Regions from separate parts of the Pseudomonas sp. HP_01 genome, predicted to be linked through region 2. Evidence: predicted binding sites of a transcription regulator. Region 2 holds the regulator's gene; the other holds the start of a gene.
What was found. The regulator FliA, encoded in region 2, starts transcription of late flagellar genes. The targets are predictions, from matches to a motif close to CTAAAGTTTNNNNNNNNNNNGCCGNTAA.
Positions count from the first base shown of each region.

Region 1: the regulator FliA is predicted to act here: its motif matches at 5,203-5,230, upstream of ACYAR8_RS08040 (methyl-accepting chemotaxis protein).

Region 1 covers NZ_JBTOPV010000011.1:7,790-15,457, reverse strand. The annotation lists gene ACYAR8_RS08075 (hypothetical protein) at 1-52, shown strand, start outside; gene pseH (UDP-4-amino-4,6-dideoxy-N-acetyl-beta-L-altrosamine N-acetyltransferase) at 112-666, opposite strand; gene ACYAR8_RS08065 (glycine zipper domain-containing protein) at 836-1,168, shown strand; gene ACYAR8_RS08060 (DUF2934 domain-containing protein) at 1,179-1,577, shown strand; gene ACYAR8_RS08055 (MFS transporter) at 1,651-2,862, opposite strand; gene mltA (murein transglycosylase A) at 3,016-4,176, opposite strand; gene ACYAR8_RS08045 (hypothetical protein) at 4,478-5,164, shown strand; gene ACYAR8_RS08040 (methyl-accepting chemotaxis protein) at 5,283-7,277, shown strand; gene ACYAR8_RS08035 (CBS domain-containing protein) at 7,346-7,668, opposite strand, start outside.
Region 2 covers NZ_JBTOPV010000022.1:44,358-52,025, forward strand. The annotation lists gene flhA (flagellar biosynthesis protein FlhA) at 1-2,050, shown strand, start outside; gene flhF (flagellar biosynthesis protein FlhF) at 2,062-3,405, shown strand; gene fleN (flagellar synthesis regulator FleN) at 3,524-4,357, shown strand; gene fliA (RNA polymerase sigma factor FliA) at 4,354-5,097, shown strand; gene ACYAR8_RS13560 (chemotaxis response regulator CheY) at 5,341-5,715, shown strand; gene ACYAR8_RS13565 (protein phosphatase CheZ) at 5,735-6,523, shown strand; gene ACYAR8_RS13570 (chemotaxis protein CheA) at 6,669-7,668, shown strand, end outside.

The DNA.
Region 1 (7,668 bases), on a different contig from region 2:
GTATTGCAAAGCCGATGAACGCCCAGCCGTTCGGCTCTTGAACATCGCCTGATCTGCATTCATCGTTCTCCGCACCAAAATGCGCATGGGCACGCATGCCGGCAGCATGCGCTAACGGCGCCCCGAAATCCGTTCCACCGCTGCCAGCACCTTGGGCCGCTGCGCCTGCCATTCACTGTTGGTGATGCCCAGCAACACTGCGCCGATACGTTTGCCATCGCGCACGATGTGTTCCCGCCGCACCCCCTCAATCACGAAGCCGAATTTCTGGTGCATTTTGATCACTGCCGGATTGATCTCCAGCACTTCGCAGTTGAGTTTCTCCAGACCTGCGGCGCCGAACGCGTGGTCGAGCATCCAGAACTCCACCTGACTGCCGAGGCCTTTGCCCTGCAGCGTGGTGTCGAGGTAGAAGGCCCAGTCCGCCGTGCCATGGGTGGTGTTGATCGCGCTCAGCGAAACAACGCCCACAGGCGATGCGTCGATCACGATGACGAAGACCTGCTGCCGGACGCTGGAGCGGAGCGCCTCTAGCCAGCTCAAATGCTCGGCTTCGCTGATTTCATGGTCGGTGTACATGAACTTGCGCACGTCTGGCTGGTTGCGCAGTTGCCGGACGCGGGCTTGCTGGTCGGCGGGCAGCTCGAGTATCGGCACGACTTTCATGGATTCCCTCTTGAACACGGCATACGGCTATTGAGTCCCCATTCAGTCTGCGCGGCGAGCGATGGTTGATCGCTTGCAGCGCGGCATAAAGGGGTTTTTTCAAAGTCACTGGAACGAATCGATTAGCGCTTCAGTCAACCTTTCTCACACCCCAGGAGGCAGAATTATTATGGCAAGCGATATCACAGAAAAACTGCGTGACGATCTTTATCAGAAAACCCGTTCCGAGCTGAACACTTTTCTCGATGAGACCAATGCCTTGCTGGCGGCAGGGGATGCCTTGAACGAAGATCGCACCACCCAGGCCCGTGAGCGGCTGAAAGATTTTCTCGCCCGTGGGACCAGCCCGGTGACTGAGATCGAAATGGCTGCGCAGCCTGCGCTGACCCGCGCGGTGGGCAATGCGAAATCCTACGTCACCACCCATCCGTGGGCGGCCGTGGGTGTTGCAGCGGGCGTGGGCCTGGTGGCCAGCCTGCTGCTCAAACGCAACAGGGATTGAGGCGGCCATCGTGGTTCGCCGTCGATTTCCGGTGGATCCGTTAAGTCCGGTCAGCGGCCGGCTTGCGTTCACCGGTCATTGCACGCCCGTCATTTACCCTCGTTATCGGCTGGTACTGTTCATGGCGGGTACCGTAGCGGACGATGGATTCGGCACCGCGCTGGCGCCGGCCAATGTCTTGCGCAAGCATAAATGGGGGATACGCATGAATGTCGACGAAGACACTGTTCGTCAGTTGGCCCAGTTGATCTGGGAAACCGAAGGCAAGCCTGAAGGGCAGGAGTCCCGTCACTGGGAAATGGCCACACGCCTGGCGGAGTCCGCTGCCATGGCGCCGGTCCGCACTTCAAGCAAGCACAAGGTCGATACGTTGTTTCCGTCGCCCGATGAGGCAGACCCCGACGTCTGAAAGGTCCAGGCTCGCCCGGACACGGTGTCAGGGCGACGCACGGATCAACGTCGCACGTAAACAGCTCGCGGCTTCAGGCTGACCCTGAAGCCTGCCGGGCAAAGCGGCGATCAGCCTGCCGCGCATCCATCAGCGCCCAATACCACATACCCAGACCGCCCAGCGTTAACGCTGCTGCCGCATAGCCAGTGGCCGGCAAACCGTAGCCCGCTGCGATCACCACCCCACCCACGAGCGGGCCGATGGCGTTGGCGACATTGAACGCACTCTGCACCAGTGCGCCCGCGAGAGACTGCGCATGGGGCGCAACGTCCATCAGGCGGGTTTGCAGGATGGCCGCCAGGCCCACGCCGCAACCAATGAAGAACACCAGCGGAATGAGCAGCCAGAGGTTGCCGGTGGCCGAGGGATAGAGCGCCAGCACCAGTGCGGTGAAGCCCAGCGAGACACCGGCGGCGAGCATCGTGGCGCGGTCGGCGGCCCAGCCGCAGATCAGGTTGCCCACCGTGGTACCCAGGCCAAACACGGCCATGACCACCGGAATCATGAAATCGGACGCGTGGGTGACCTCGATCAGCGTGGCGGCCAGATAGGTGTACACGCAAAAGATCCCGCCAAAGCCGATGCCGGCGATACCCAGGGTCAGCCAGACCTGCCGCGAGCGCAGGGCGTTGAGTTCGCGCAAGGGGCTGGCGTCGGCCTCGGCAGGTGTAGCGGGTGCCAGGAAACGGATCAGCAGCGCAGTGATGACGGCGAGCCCGGCAACGATGGCCATGCCCCAGCGCCAGCCGATGGTCTGGCCGATCCAGGTGGCGAACGGCACGCCGACGATGGTGGCGATGGTCAGGCCCATGAACACGCGGGATACCGCTTGGGCACGGCGGTTCTTCGGCACCAGCGAAGCAGCCAGCAGCATGGCCACGCCAAAATACGCGCCATGGGGAAACCCGCTGAGGAAGCGGAAGAACACCAGCCATGGCAGCGAAGGTGCGACGGCGCTCAGCGCGTTGGCGATTCCGATGAAGGCGGCCAGTGCCACCAACAAGGCCCGGCGCGGCAGACGCACGCCTAAGACCATGATCACCGGCGAGCCGATGACCACGCCCAGGGCATAGGCGCTGATGGCATGCCCGGCCAGGGGCTGGGTGACATGGAAGTCGCTGGCAATGAACGGCAGCAAGGTCATCGACGCGAATTCGGTGGTACCGATGGCAAACGCGCCCATGGCGAGGGCGAACAGCAGCCAGGCCATGTTGAAGTCATGCGGAGTGTTGGAGGTATTCATGGCAGATCAGGAAGGGTTTCCGGGAAGAAGCATGCTGTGATACTTGAAACCGATTTCAGTTCAACCCGGGAATGACTCATGGCGCGGGAGTGAGTCAACCCTGAAGTGACGCCGGCTGACGCGTGGGGCGCATCAGTCGGCGGTTCAGCTTGATCAGTCCTTGGGTTTGGCATCGGGCAGCGCGGCGCCCTTGGGCCACAGCATCCAGATCTGACCTTGTTGCTTCATATTCCCGGCCAGTTCGCCCGCCGCGTCACCGGTACCCCAGAACATGTCGGCGCGAACTTCGCCGGCAATGGCGCCGCCGGTGTCCTGCGCCGCCACCGGGCGTACCAGCGGCGTGCCGTCGGGGCGCGTCGACGACAGCCACAACAGGCTGCCGAGTGGGATCACCTTGCGGTCAATCGCCACGCTGTAACCGGCGGTCAGCGGCACATTCAGCGAACCGCGCGGGCCTTCGGTGCTGTCCGGGCGCTGGGTGAAAAACACGTAGCTGGGGTTACTGCCGAGCAGTTCATTCACGCGGTCGGGGTGCGCAATCGCCCAATCACGGATGCGCCCCATGGACACTTCGTCCTTGGTCAATTGCCCTTGCTCCACCAGCCAGCGGCCAATCGGCTTGTACGGGTAGCCGTTCTGGTCGGCGTAGGCGATGCGCAACTGACGACCGTTCTCCAACTGAACCCGCCCCGATCCCTGGATCTGCAGGAACTGCAGATCAATGGGGTTTTCAAGCCAGGCCAGTACGGGGGCATTGGCGCCTTTGTTGCCGATGGTGGCAGCGTCGTCGTAGGGACGCAGCACCCGGCCATCAAGGCGCCCGCGCAGGCGCTTGCCCTTGAGCTCGGGATAGATGCTGTCGAGGTTGACGATGATCAGGTCATCGGGCACGCCATACACCGCCACCGGATGCTCATCGTTGCGCTGCTCGCTGCCTTTATAGATGGGCTCGTAATAACCGGTGATCAGCCCGTTGGCGCCGTGCTCGGACGAACGCAGGCTGTAGACCTGCAGCTGATTCTTGAGAAAGTCGCGCACCGCCGCAGGGTTTTGCGGGACCTGGGCGGCGAGGGCGCACGTACCGCCCCAGACCGGGTCCTTGGCCAGGCGCTTGCACGCCGAGAACCAGCTGTTGTAGCCCGCCATCAGGTCGGTGTCGTTCACCGCCGGGAGTTTGTCCCACTCGACGCCGACGTAGGTCGTTGCTTCGGAGGGCTTGGTCTTCGGCGCGCCGCCGTCGCAGGCAGCGAGCAGGGCGATCAGTGGAGCGAGGCAAAATACGAAACGGCGCCAGTGCAGGCTTGTAGTGATCACGCGGGGTGTTTCCTGAAAATCATGCGAAGGCGGCTAGCTTGGTGAAAGCCGAGGGCTGCGTCAAATGGATGAGGGAATCATTTGCGTGAAAGCCGACATGACGGCCGCCTTACAGTCGACGCGCCGTAAAGCGCCGCGGATTTGCCGCCCAAAGGGCACTTTTTCGCCGTGAGCCGTTCTGACCTTCCCCGGGACGCGGCGATTGACGCGGCGTCCAGTTCGTTCAAGCTTGGGATTGATGCTCGCCGTGTTCTCTGTTTTATCCGTTGGCCGACGCCTGAGCCCGCTGTTTGCCCTGTGCATGCTCGGGCTCGGCGCTGCGGGTTGTACGCGCCAGGACGGCCGGGATGTCGCCACGCAGTTCAGCGAGACGCGTCCCCAGGAGTTCTTCCAGACCAGCGTGGACCGCATGGCGACGCTGTCCATGGCCGACAACCTCGACAGCCTTTACCTGCTGATGAACAAACTCTACCTGCGCAATCCCGGCGAGTGGCGCAAGTCCGGCTTCGTCGACGCTGCGGCTGCCGAACGCAACGTGCGACAGGCCATCGAGCAACAGAAGCCGTTGCCGCAGTTGGGCACGCGACGTGACCTGGCGGCGCTGAGCTACGCCCTGAGCCCGGAATTCCTTGGCGATCGCGTCGGCGCGTTCATTTATGCCATTGGCAGCATGCTGGTCACGGCCCACGGTGGGCGCCTCGAATTCTTCATGACCGACCAGATCAACCCGACGTTCGTCAACAATGCTGCGCGCAATATCGAGAAGGCTACCTGGCTGTTAAGCCAGCGGCAAAACGCCAATGGCGAGCTGCTGTTGTTCTCCAACGAGATTTCAGAGGAGGGCAGCAACCTCAGTTTCGCCACCGAATTCGGCAAGATCGTGGCGCGCCTGGATCTGCTCACCCAGATGCTCGACGAGCGATATAGACGCATCGGTTTGAATTACGCCCAGAGCCTGCTGTTCCTGAACTTCCTCCCGGTGCAGTGACGCCCCTGCTGCGCCGGGAAAAAACAATTTTCCGGCCCCTCATCCTTGTCGGCTTTCGGTCGATAGCTAATTTAGCGTTGCGCAAAACAACTACAAAATTCATGGCATGGGGTCGACGATGTTTAAAACAGTGCAGGCGCGCTATACGGTCATATTTGTGGCCTTGATGGTGGTGATCGCAGTGATCACCGAGCAGGGCATCGTCCACTTGGTGACGCCCAAGGTCCGCGCGACCCAGGAGCAGGTGGTGCTGGGCCAGGTTGATCAGATCGGCACGCGTATCCTGTCGGACCTGGCGCGTGTAGAGGCGCAGTCCCGGGCGATCACCCAGGCAGTGCCGCTGCTGGACAGCGATGGCATCGACAAAGTGCTGCCAGGCCTGGTCGATCAATACGGCGATCAGAAAGTCTTCGGCGGCGGCGTGTGGCCGATGCCGGACAAGCGCACCCCGGGGCGCAACAAACACAGTTCGTTTTTCCACCGTGACGGCAGTGGTCAGTTGGTGGTGAGCACGTTCTGGAACTCCGACCCTGCGCCCAATTACTGGGAACAGCCATGGCACCGCGCCGGGCAGAACGCACCCAAGGGCAAATGCGCCTGGGCGGCCGCCTATCAGGATGAAGCCAGCCCGCAGCCGCGCACCAACTGCGCCATGGGCATCTACAAGGATGGCGCGCTGTACGGCGTTTCGACCATCGACGTCACCCTTGGCTTCTTCAACGGCCTGATCCAGGAAAAGGAAAAAGACATTCAGGGTCAGGTGATGATCGTCGAGCGCGACGGCAAGATCCTCACTAACCAGAGCCGCATTCCCGGCGAAATCATCCTCAAGAACATCGCAGGCTTCAGTGGCGAGTCGATGTTCGCCAAGGCCATTCAGGACGGTCTGGGCAAGGTCTCTGGCGACGCTGTGTATTCCCGTGAATACATCGACCCGCAACTGGGTGACCTGACCTTCTTCCTGCGTCCGGTGGTGGGCACGCCGTGGATGATCGCCACCTCGCTGCCGACCGCCATGCTCACCGCCAGCAGCACCGAGGTGCTGAAAACCTTGGGCTGGCTGCAGATTCCACTGGTCATGCTGTTGCTGGTGGTGCTGGGTTTTGCCTTCCATCGCCTGCTGGCACGCTTGACGGTTTTGCGCACCAACATCGACGCGCTGTCCTCGGGCGAAGCCGACCTGACCCGCCGCATTCCGATCAAAGGCCAGGACGAACTGGACGCTGTCGGCCACTCGGTCAACAAGTTCATTGCCTTCCAGCAAGCCATGATTGTCGAAGTGCGCAGCGGTACCGAGCAGATCTCGGCCGGGCTGGTGCAGTTGCAGGATCAGTCGCGCAACATCAACCAGATCCTCAACCGCCACGCCTCGGAAACCGATCAGGCGGTGACCGCGATCAACGAGATGAGCGCCACCGCCGACAGCGTCGCCGAGAGCGCTACGCAGACGGCGAGCTTTACCCAATCGGCAAACGATGCCGCCCAGCGCTCCCGCGAAGTCGTCGACGAAGCGTCGGTCAGCGTGCGGGCCTTGGTGGCGGAAGTTGAAGACGCGACCAAATACGTGCAGGAAATGCAGGTCGACGCCAAGCGCATCACCGATGTGCTCGGGGTCATCGGCGGCATTGCTCAGCAAACCAACCTGTTGGCGCTCAACGCGGCCATCGAAGCGGCGCGGGCCGGCGAGCAGGGCCGGGGCTTTGCCGTGGTGGCCGACGAGGTGCGGGCGCTGGCCGGTCGCACCCAGCAGAGCACGTCGGAGATCAACGAGATGCTTGCGCGACTGGAGCAGGGCGTGAGCACCGCGGTGGGCGCGATGGAAAAAACCAAGGTCAGTTGCCAGTCGACGGCCGACCGTACCTCGCGGGTCAACGAGGGCCTGGACGGGATGGCCGGTTCAGTGCTGCGCATTCATGACCTGAGCGCGCACATTGCAACGGCGGCAGAAGAGCAGAGTGCGGTGACCGAAGAGATCAATCAGAACATGATCGCCATTCGGCACATGGTCGGCGAACTGGTGGGTTGTGGTCAGCAGACCGACACCAGCGTGGACGCGCTGATGGCTTCCAACGAGCGACTGGTGGCAATGATCGATCGCTTCAAGGTCCGCTAACCGGCAATCCATTCACACGCGCAAAGCAAAGCCGGAGCCCATGAAGCTCCGGCTTTTGCTTGGTGGGCTCAGTAGCTTTCGCCGCGAATGTATTCCTGCATTTTTTCGATCAGCCTGGCCTGTTCCGCAATAGCTGCCTTGACCAGGTCGCCGATGGACAGCAGACCGATCAGTTGGCCTTCGTCCACCACCGGTAAATGGCGCAATCGGCGGTCGGTCATGATGTTCATGCAGTGCTCGACCGTGTGCTGCGAACCCACGGTCTGTACGTCGTGGGTCATGATGTCGCTGATCGGGGTGCCGGCCGAGGCGCGGCCTTTGAGCTCCATCTTGCGGGCGTAATCCCGCTCGCTGACGATGCCGACTACCTTGCCATCGCGCACCACCGGCA
Region 2 (7,668 bases):
GCTCCTCGTCATGCTCGCCATGATGATGCTACCCATGCCGCCGTTCCTGCTGGACGTCTTCTTCACCTTCAACATCGCCCTGTCCATCGTCGTCCTGCTCGTCTGTATCTACGCCCTGCGGCCCCTCGACTTCTCCGTATTCCCGACCATCCTCCTCGTCGCCACCCTGCTGCGACTGGCCCTCAACGTCGCCTCCACCCGCGTCGTCATGCTCCACGGCCAGGACGGCCACGCCGCCGCCGGTAAAGTCATCCAGGCATTCGGTGAAGTCGTCATCGGCGGCAACTACGTCGTCGGTATCGTCGTCTTCGCCATCCTCATGATCATCAACTTCGTCGTCGTCACCAAAGGTGCCGGGCGCATCTCCGAAGTGAGCGCGCGCTTCACCCTCGACGCCATGCCCGGCAAACAGATGGCCATCGACGCCGACCTCAACGCCGGCCTCATCGACCAGCCCGAAGCCAAGCGTCGTCGCCTTGAAGTCGCCCAGGAAGCCGAGTTCTACGGCTCCATGGACGGTGCCAGCAAATTCGTCCGCGGTGACGCCATCGCCGGCCTGCTGATCCTCTTCATCAACCTCATCGGCGGCATGCTGGTGGGCATCCTGCAACACGGCATGACCTTCGGCGACGCCGGCAAGGTCTACGCGCTGCTGACCATCGGTGACGGTTTGGTGGCGCAATTGCCATCACTGCTGCTGTCCACCGCGGCCGCGATCATGGTGACCCGTGCGTCCGGTTCGGAAGAAATGGGCAAACTGGTCGGCCGCCAGATGTTCGCCTCCCACAAAGCGCTCGCGGTGTCGGCCGGGATCATGATCGTCATGGGCCTGGTCCCGGGCATGCCGCACTTCTCCTTCATCAGCCTGGGTCTGGTCGCCGCCGGCGGCGCCTACCTGCTGTGGAAGAAAGAGAACCAGGTCAAGCTCGCTGCGGTGCAAGAGGTCAAGCGTCAGCAAGAGCTGCTGCCATCGCCGACCCGCGCGCAGGAATCCAAGGAGCTGGGCTGGGACGACGTCACCCCGATCGACATGATCGGCCTGGAAGTCGGCTACCGCCTGATTCCGCTGGTGGACCGCAACCAGGGTGGTCAATTGCTGGCGCGGATCAAAGGCGTGCGCAAGAAGCTCTCCCAGGAGCTGGGCTTTCTCATGCCGACCGTGCACATCCGCGACAACCTCGACCTGGCGCCCAGCGCCTATCGCCTGACGCTGATGGGCGTGACCCTGGCCGAAGCCGAGATCTACCCGGACCGCGAACTGGCCATCAATCCCGGCCAGGTATTTGGCAGCCTCAACGGCATCACTGCCAAAGACCCGGCGTTTGGTCTGGAGGCCGTCTGGATCGAAATCAGCCAGCGCGCCCAGGCGCAGTCCCTCGGTTACACCGTGGTGGACGCCAGTACCGTGGTGGCAACCCACTTGAACCAGATCCTCTACAAGCACTCTCACGAATTGATCGGCCACGAGGAAGTCCAGCAATTGATGGCTCTTCTGGCCAAGGGATCGCCGAAACTGGCGGAAGAACTGGTCCCTGGCGTGCTGTCGCTGTCGGCCCTGCTGAAGGTGCTGCAGGCGCTGCTCGCCGAGCAGGTCCCGGTTCGTGACATCCGCTCCATCGCCGAAGCCATAGCCAACAACGCTGCACGTAGTCAAGATACCGCCGCGCTGGTGGCTGCCGTACGGGTCGGATTGTCCCGCGCAATCGTCCAAAGCATTGTCGGCATTGAGCCGGAGCTGCCTGTGATCACCCTTGAGCCAAGGTTGGAACAGATCTTGCTAAATAGTCTGCAGAAGGCAGGTCAGGGTCAGGAAGAAGGCGTTCTACTCGAACCGAGCATGGCTGAGAAACTTCAGCGCTCGTTGATCGAAGCGGCGCAGCGTCAGGAGATGCAGGGGCAGCCGGTTATTTTGTTGGTCGCAGGTCCGGTTCGCGCCATGTTGTCCCGCTTTGGACGGTTGGCTGTACCGAATATGCATGTTTTGGCTTACCAGGAAATTCCTGACAATAAGCAAGTCACCATCGTAGCGACTGTCGGGCCTAACGGCTGAGGTAGTGAGTCATGCAAGTTAAGCGTTTTTTCGCCGCCGATATGCGACAAGCCATGAAACTGGTTCGCGATGAGCTGGGCGCTGAAGCCGCCATCATCGGGAACCGGCGGATCGCCGGCGGCGTGGAACTGACCGCGGCCCTGGATTACAAGTTGTCTGCGCTGGCCCCACGTGTGCCGAACATCGAACTCGAAGAAGAGCTGCGCAAGACTCAATCGCGCATCGTCACCGCTCAGGCTGAACTGACCCACCGCAGCGAGCTGGACACTGTTGCCAATCGCCAGTTGTTCGTCGGTCTGGCGATGGATGACAGCAAGCAGATCGAACCGACCCTGGAAGAACCGTTCCGCCCGTCGATCCACGCCGCTGTGGCCGCCGAGCGTGCCGAGCGCAACGCCGAGCCTGCCGTAGGCGACCGTGCTTACGAAGCGATGCGCTCCGAATTGAACGGCCTGCGCGAACTGCTGGAAGTCCAGCTGGGCTCGCTGGCCTGGAACCAGCTGCAAGGCAGCCGTCCGCAGCAGGCCAATCTGTGGCGCCGTCTGCAACGCGTCGGCCTCTCCGGCCCGCTGTCCCGCGATCTGCTGGCGATGGTCCCGGAATCCGGTGATCAGGCCCATACCTGGCGCATGTTGTTGGCCCATCTGGCCCGCATGATTGCCACTCCGGACGTCGAGCCGCTGGAAGAGGGTGGTGTGATTGCCATGGTCGGCCCTGCCGGCATGGGTAAAACCACCACGCTGGCTAAACTGGCGGCCCGATATGTGTTGAAATACGGCGCGCAAAATATCGCGCTGGTGAGCATGGACAGTTTCCGCATTGGCGCTCAGGAACAGCTTAAAACCCTGGGCCGGATCCTCAATGTACCGGTCACCCACGTCGACCCGGGCCAGTCCCTGGCACAGGCACTGGAGCCGCTGTTGCGCAAGCGCGTGGTGTTGATCGACACCGCCGGCCTGCAAGCCAGCGATCCGGCACTGCGTCTGCAACTGGAAACCCTCGCCGGCCGTGGCATCAAGGCGCGCAACTACCTGGTGTTGGCAACAACCAGCCAGAAGCAGGTGCTGTCAGCGGCTTATCACAGTTACAAACGTTGCGGCCTGGCCGGGTGCATCCTGACCAAGCTCGACGAAACGGCCAGCCTGGGCGAAGTGCTCAGCCTGGCCGTGACACACGAACTGCCTGTGGCCTATCTGACGGATGGCCCACGGATACCGGACGATCTGCATTTGCCGCGTCGGCACCAATTGGTGAGCCGGGCTGTCAGCGTGCAGATGCAGGAGGAGCCTAGCGAGGAAGCGATGGCGGATATGTTTGCGGATCTTTATCACAGCACCGGCAAGCGCGCGGGCTAGGTAGAGAAAATGACAGTGGAATTTTCCTGCATCGATGGTCTGCCAGGCATTGTTCAGGCACTGAACGTGCAGCCCGACATGTGGCTTAGGTCTAAGCAAGACAAGGTAAACAACTAACATGGGCAGCATGCATCCCGTACAGGTTATCGCGGTAACCGGTGGCAAAGGTGGCGTAGGCAAGACCAACGTTTCAGTGAATCTTTCACTGGCGCTGGCCGAGCTGGGACGTCGCGTCATGCTGCTGGACGCCGATCTGGGTCTGGCCAACGTCGACGTATTGTTGGGCCTGACCCCCAAGCGCACCCTGGCTGACGTCATGGAGGGGCGGTGCGAGCTCCGCGATGTCCTGCTGCAGGGGCCGGGCGGCGTACGCATTGTGCCGGCGGCATCGGGCACCCAGAGCATGGTCCACCTGACCCCGGCGCAGCATGCCGGATTGATTCAGGCCTTCAGTGACATCGGCGACAACCTCGATGTGCTGGTCATCGATACTGCCGCCGGTATTGGCGAATCGGTGGTGAGCTTCGTCCGCGCCGCCCAGGAAGTGCTGCTGGTGGTGTGCGACGAGCCCACGTCGATCACCGACGCCTACGCCCTGATCAAACTGCTCAACCGCGATTACGGCATGAACCGCTTCCGCGTCCTGGCCAACATGGCCCAGAGCCCGCAGGAAGGGCGCAACCTCTTCGCCAAGCTGACGAAAGTCACCGACCGTTTTCTCGACGTGGCCCTGCAGTATGTAGGCGCGGTGCCGTACGACGAGTGCGTACGCAAGGCCGTGCAGAAGCAGCGCGCCGTGTACGAAGCGTTTCCGCGTTCCAAATGTGCCCTGGCGTTCAAGGCCATTGCGCAGAAAGTCGACACTTGGCCGCTGCCGGCGAACCCGCGCGGTCACCTGGAATTTTTCGTAGAGCGCCTCGTGCATCACACCAGCGCAGGGCCCGTCTCATGACAGCAAGTGGCTATCGCATGTACAGCAAATCGTCCAAAGACTCCCAGTATGAGCTGATCGAGCGTTATGCCCCGCTGGTCAAACGAATCGCCTACCACTTGCTGGCGCGTCTGCCAGCAAGTGTTCAGGTCGAGGACTTGATCCAGGCGGGCATGATTGGTTTGCTCGAAGTGTCGACCAAATACGACTCCACCAAAGGGGCCAGCTTCGAGACGTACGCGGGTATTCGTATCCGTGGCGCGATGCTTGACGAAGTGCGCAAGGGGGACTGGGCACCGCGCTCGGTCCACCGCAACACGCGCATGGTCAGCGACGCAATTCGTGCAATTGAAGCAAAAACCGGTCGTGACGCTAAAGATCACGAGGTTGCTGCCGAACTTGAAATGAGTCTCGACGATTATTACGGGATTTTGAACGATACCCTGGGCAGCCGCCTGTTCAGTTTCGACGACCTGTTGCAGGACGGCGAACATGAAGGGCTGCACGAGGACGGCGCGAGCCAGTCCCTCGAACCGTCGCGGGATCTGGAAGACGAGCGCTTCCAGGCTGCGCTGGCCGAGGCCATCGCCAATTTGCCCGAACGTGAACGTCTGGTGTTGTCGCTGTACTACGACGAAGAGCTGAACCTCAAGGAAATCGGTGAGGTCCTGGGGGTCAGCGAATCGCGGGTCAGTCAGTTGCACAGCCAATGCGCAGCGCGGTTGCGCGGTCGTCTTGGCGAGTGGCGCGCACGTTCGTGAATCAGGCGCAGGCCGTGAGGCCTGCGTGTTTTGCTTGTAAGACCGGCTGTGCAAGACGTGAGCGGGAAGCAGAAGAGACATGGCAGGAGTCGGTCGAACCGGGTCGTAGATGATCCGGTTTCGCTGCGCTCGTCCCGGTCGATCAAACCCCCTCTTCATGTTCGGCACAGCCGGTATTGATTGGACGCGCGTTCAGGTGCTGCACGCGTTAAAGACTGCTTGGAGGTCGAATTGGACAAGAACATGAAAATCCTCATCGTTGATGACTTCTCAACGATGCGGCGGATCATTAAAAACCTGTTGCGTGACCTTGGGTTCACCAACACGGCCGAAGCAGATGACGGTCTCACCGCATTGCCGATGCTGCAAAGCGGCGCCTTTGACTTCCTCGTCACTGACTGGAACATGCCCGGCATGTCCGGCATCGACCTGTTGCGTCAGGTGCGTGCCGACGAGCGTCTGCGCAGCCTGCCGGTGCTGATGGTTACTGCCGAAGCCAAGCGTGAGCAGATCATCGAAGCCGCTCAGGCCGGTGTGAACGGCTACGTGGTGAAGCCGTTCACCGCGCAAGTGCTCAAAGAAAAAATCGAAAAGATATTTGAGCGCGTCAATAGCTGATGTCCGCTGCGAGGGCGCTATGGATTCCAAAGATTCGACAATGGGTGACTTTGAGTCAACCCTGAAGAAACACGCACAAGAGCTGGTCGCGAGCCTTGAAAAAGGCAAGTTCGGCGACGCTGTGCAACTGATCCATGAGCTTAACCAGACCCGCGACCGAGGCCTGTATCAGGAAGTCGGCAAACTGACGCGCGAGTTGCACAGCGCGATCGTCAACTTCCAGATCGACCCGAACATGCCGCAGGCCGAGGAGGTCTCCCAGATCACCGACGCCACCGAGCGGCTGTCGTACGTGGTCAGGCTGACCGAAAACGCGGCCAACCGGACCATGGACCTGGTGGAGCAAAGCACGCCGTTGATGCACGGGCTCAGTGATGACGCCAAGGCGTTGAGCGCCGATTGGGGACGCTTCATGCGCCGCGAAATCAGCGCCGAAGAGTTTCGTGATCTGGCCCGCCGCGTCGATGTGTTCCTGACCCGCAGCGAGAAGGAGACGACCGAAGTCTCCGCGCACCTGAACGACATTCTGCTGGCGCAGGATTACCAGGACCTCACCGGTCAGGTGATCAAGCGCGTGACCACGCTGGTCACCGAAGTCGAGCGCAATCTGCTCAAGCTGGTGCTCATGGCGAGCCAGGTGGACCGCTTCGCGGGCATCGAGCACGACCAGGAAGTGTTCCGTCAGCAAAAAGAAGAAGAAAAACTTCACTCCAAGGGTGAAGGTCCGCAGATTCATGCCGATAAACGTGAAGACGTTGTATCCGGACAGGATGATGTTGACGATCTGCTATCCAGCCTCGGATTCTGATTCGGTCATTCTGATTTCAGACTTCAGGTTTTCTGTGAAAGTGGCTGCTGGACCCGCGCGCCAATGCTTCGGCGAAGGCAATGCGCGCAGGCCGTCAGTGCAGCCTCTGGATCGGTTTGACGGTTAATTTTAGGAGCACCCCCCAATGAGCTTCGGCGCCGATGAAGAAATCCTTCAGGATTTTCTGGTAGAGGCCGGCGAGATTCTCGAGCTGTTGTCAGAGCAGTTGGTCGAGCTGGAAAGCCGGCCGGACGATGCGGACCTGCTCAATGCAATTTTTCGCGGTTTTCACACTGTAAAAGGGGGCGCCGGCTTCCTCCAGCTCAACGAGCTGGTTGAATGCTGTCACATCGCCGAGAACGTGTTCGACATCCTGCGCAAGGGTGAACGCCGCGTTGACTCGGAGCTCATGGACGTGGTGCTCGAAGCACTCGACACCGTCAACAGCATGTTCGGTCAAGTGCGTGAGCGCTCCAGCGTTACCCCTGCAACACCTGAACTGCTGGCCGCGCTGGCTCGCCTCGCTGAGCCTGCCTCGGCAGATGAAGTCGCTCCGGCACCGGTGGTCGAAGAGCCGGTTGCTGAAGCGCCGTCCGAAGACATTACTGATCACGAATTCGAACAGCTTCTGGATTCGCTGAACGCTGTCAAGGCGCAAGCGGCAGGCGCTCCTGCGCCGGCTGCGTCTGCACCTGTCGCAACGGCACCGGTCGCAGCAGCACCGGCGGCGGCTTCCGCTGCAGCGGGCGGCACTGCGGCCAGTGATGAAATCACCGATGCCGAATTCGAATCACTCCTCGATCAGCTGCATGGCAAAGGCCAGTTCGCCGTCGATGCCGTGCAACCGCCGGCGGCTGTGACGCCGTCCGCCGCGCCGACCAGTGATGAAATCACTGACGACGAATTCGAGTCGCTGCTGGATCAGTTGCACGGTAAAGGCTCGTTCTCGGCAGATGCCGTTGGCGTTGCTGCGCCCGCTGCGCCTGCCGCTGCTGCTCCTGCCGCGCCGGTTACGCCCGCTGCCCCGTCGAAAGCCGCTGCCGCGGATGAAATCACCGATAACGAATTCGAAGACCTGCTGGATCAGTTGCACGGCAAAGGCAAGTTTGAACCTGCCGTCGCTGCTGCTGCTTCTGCTGCTGCAC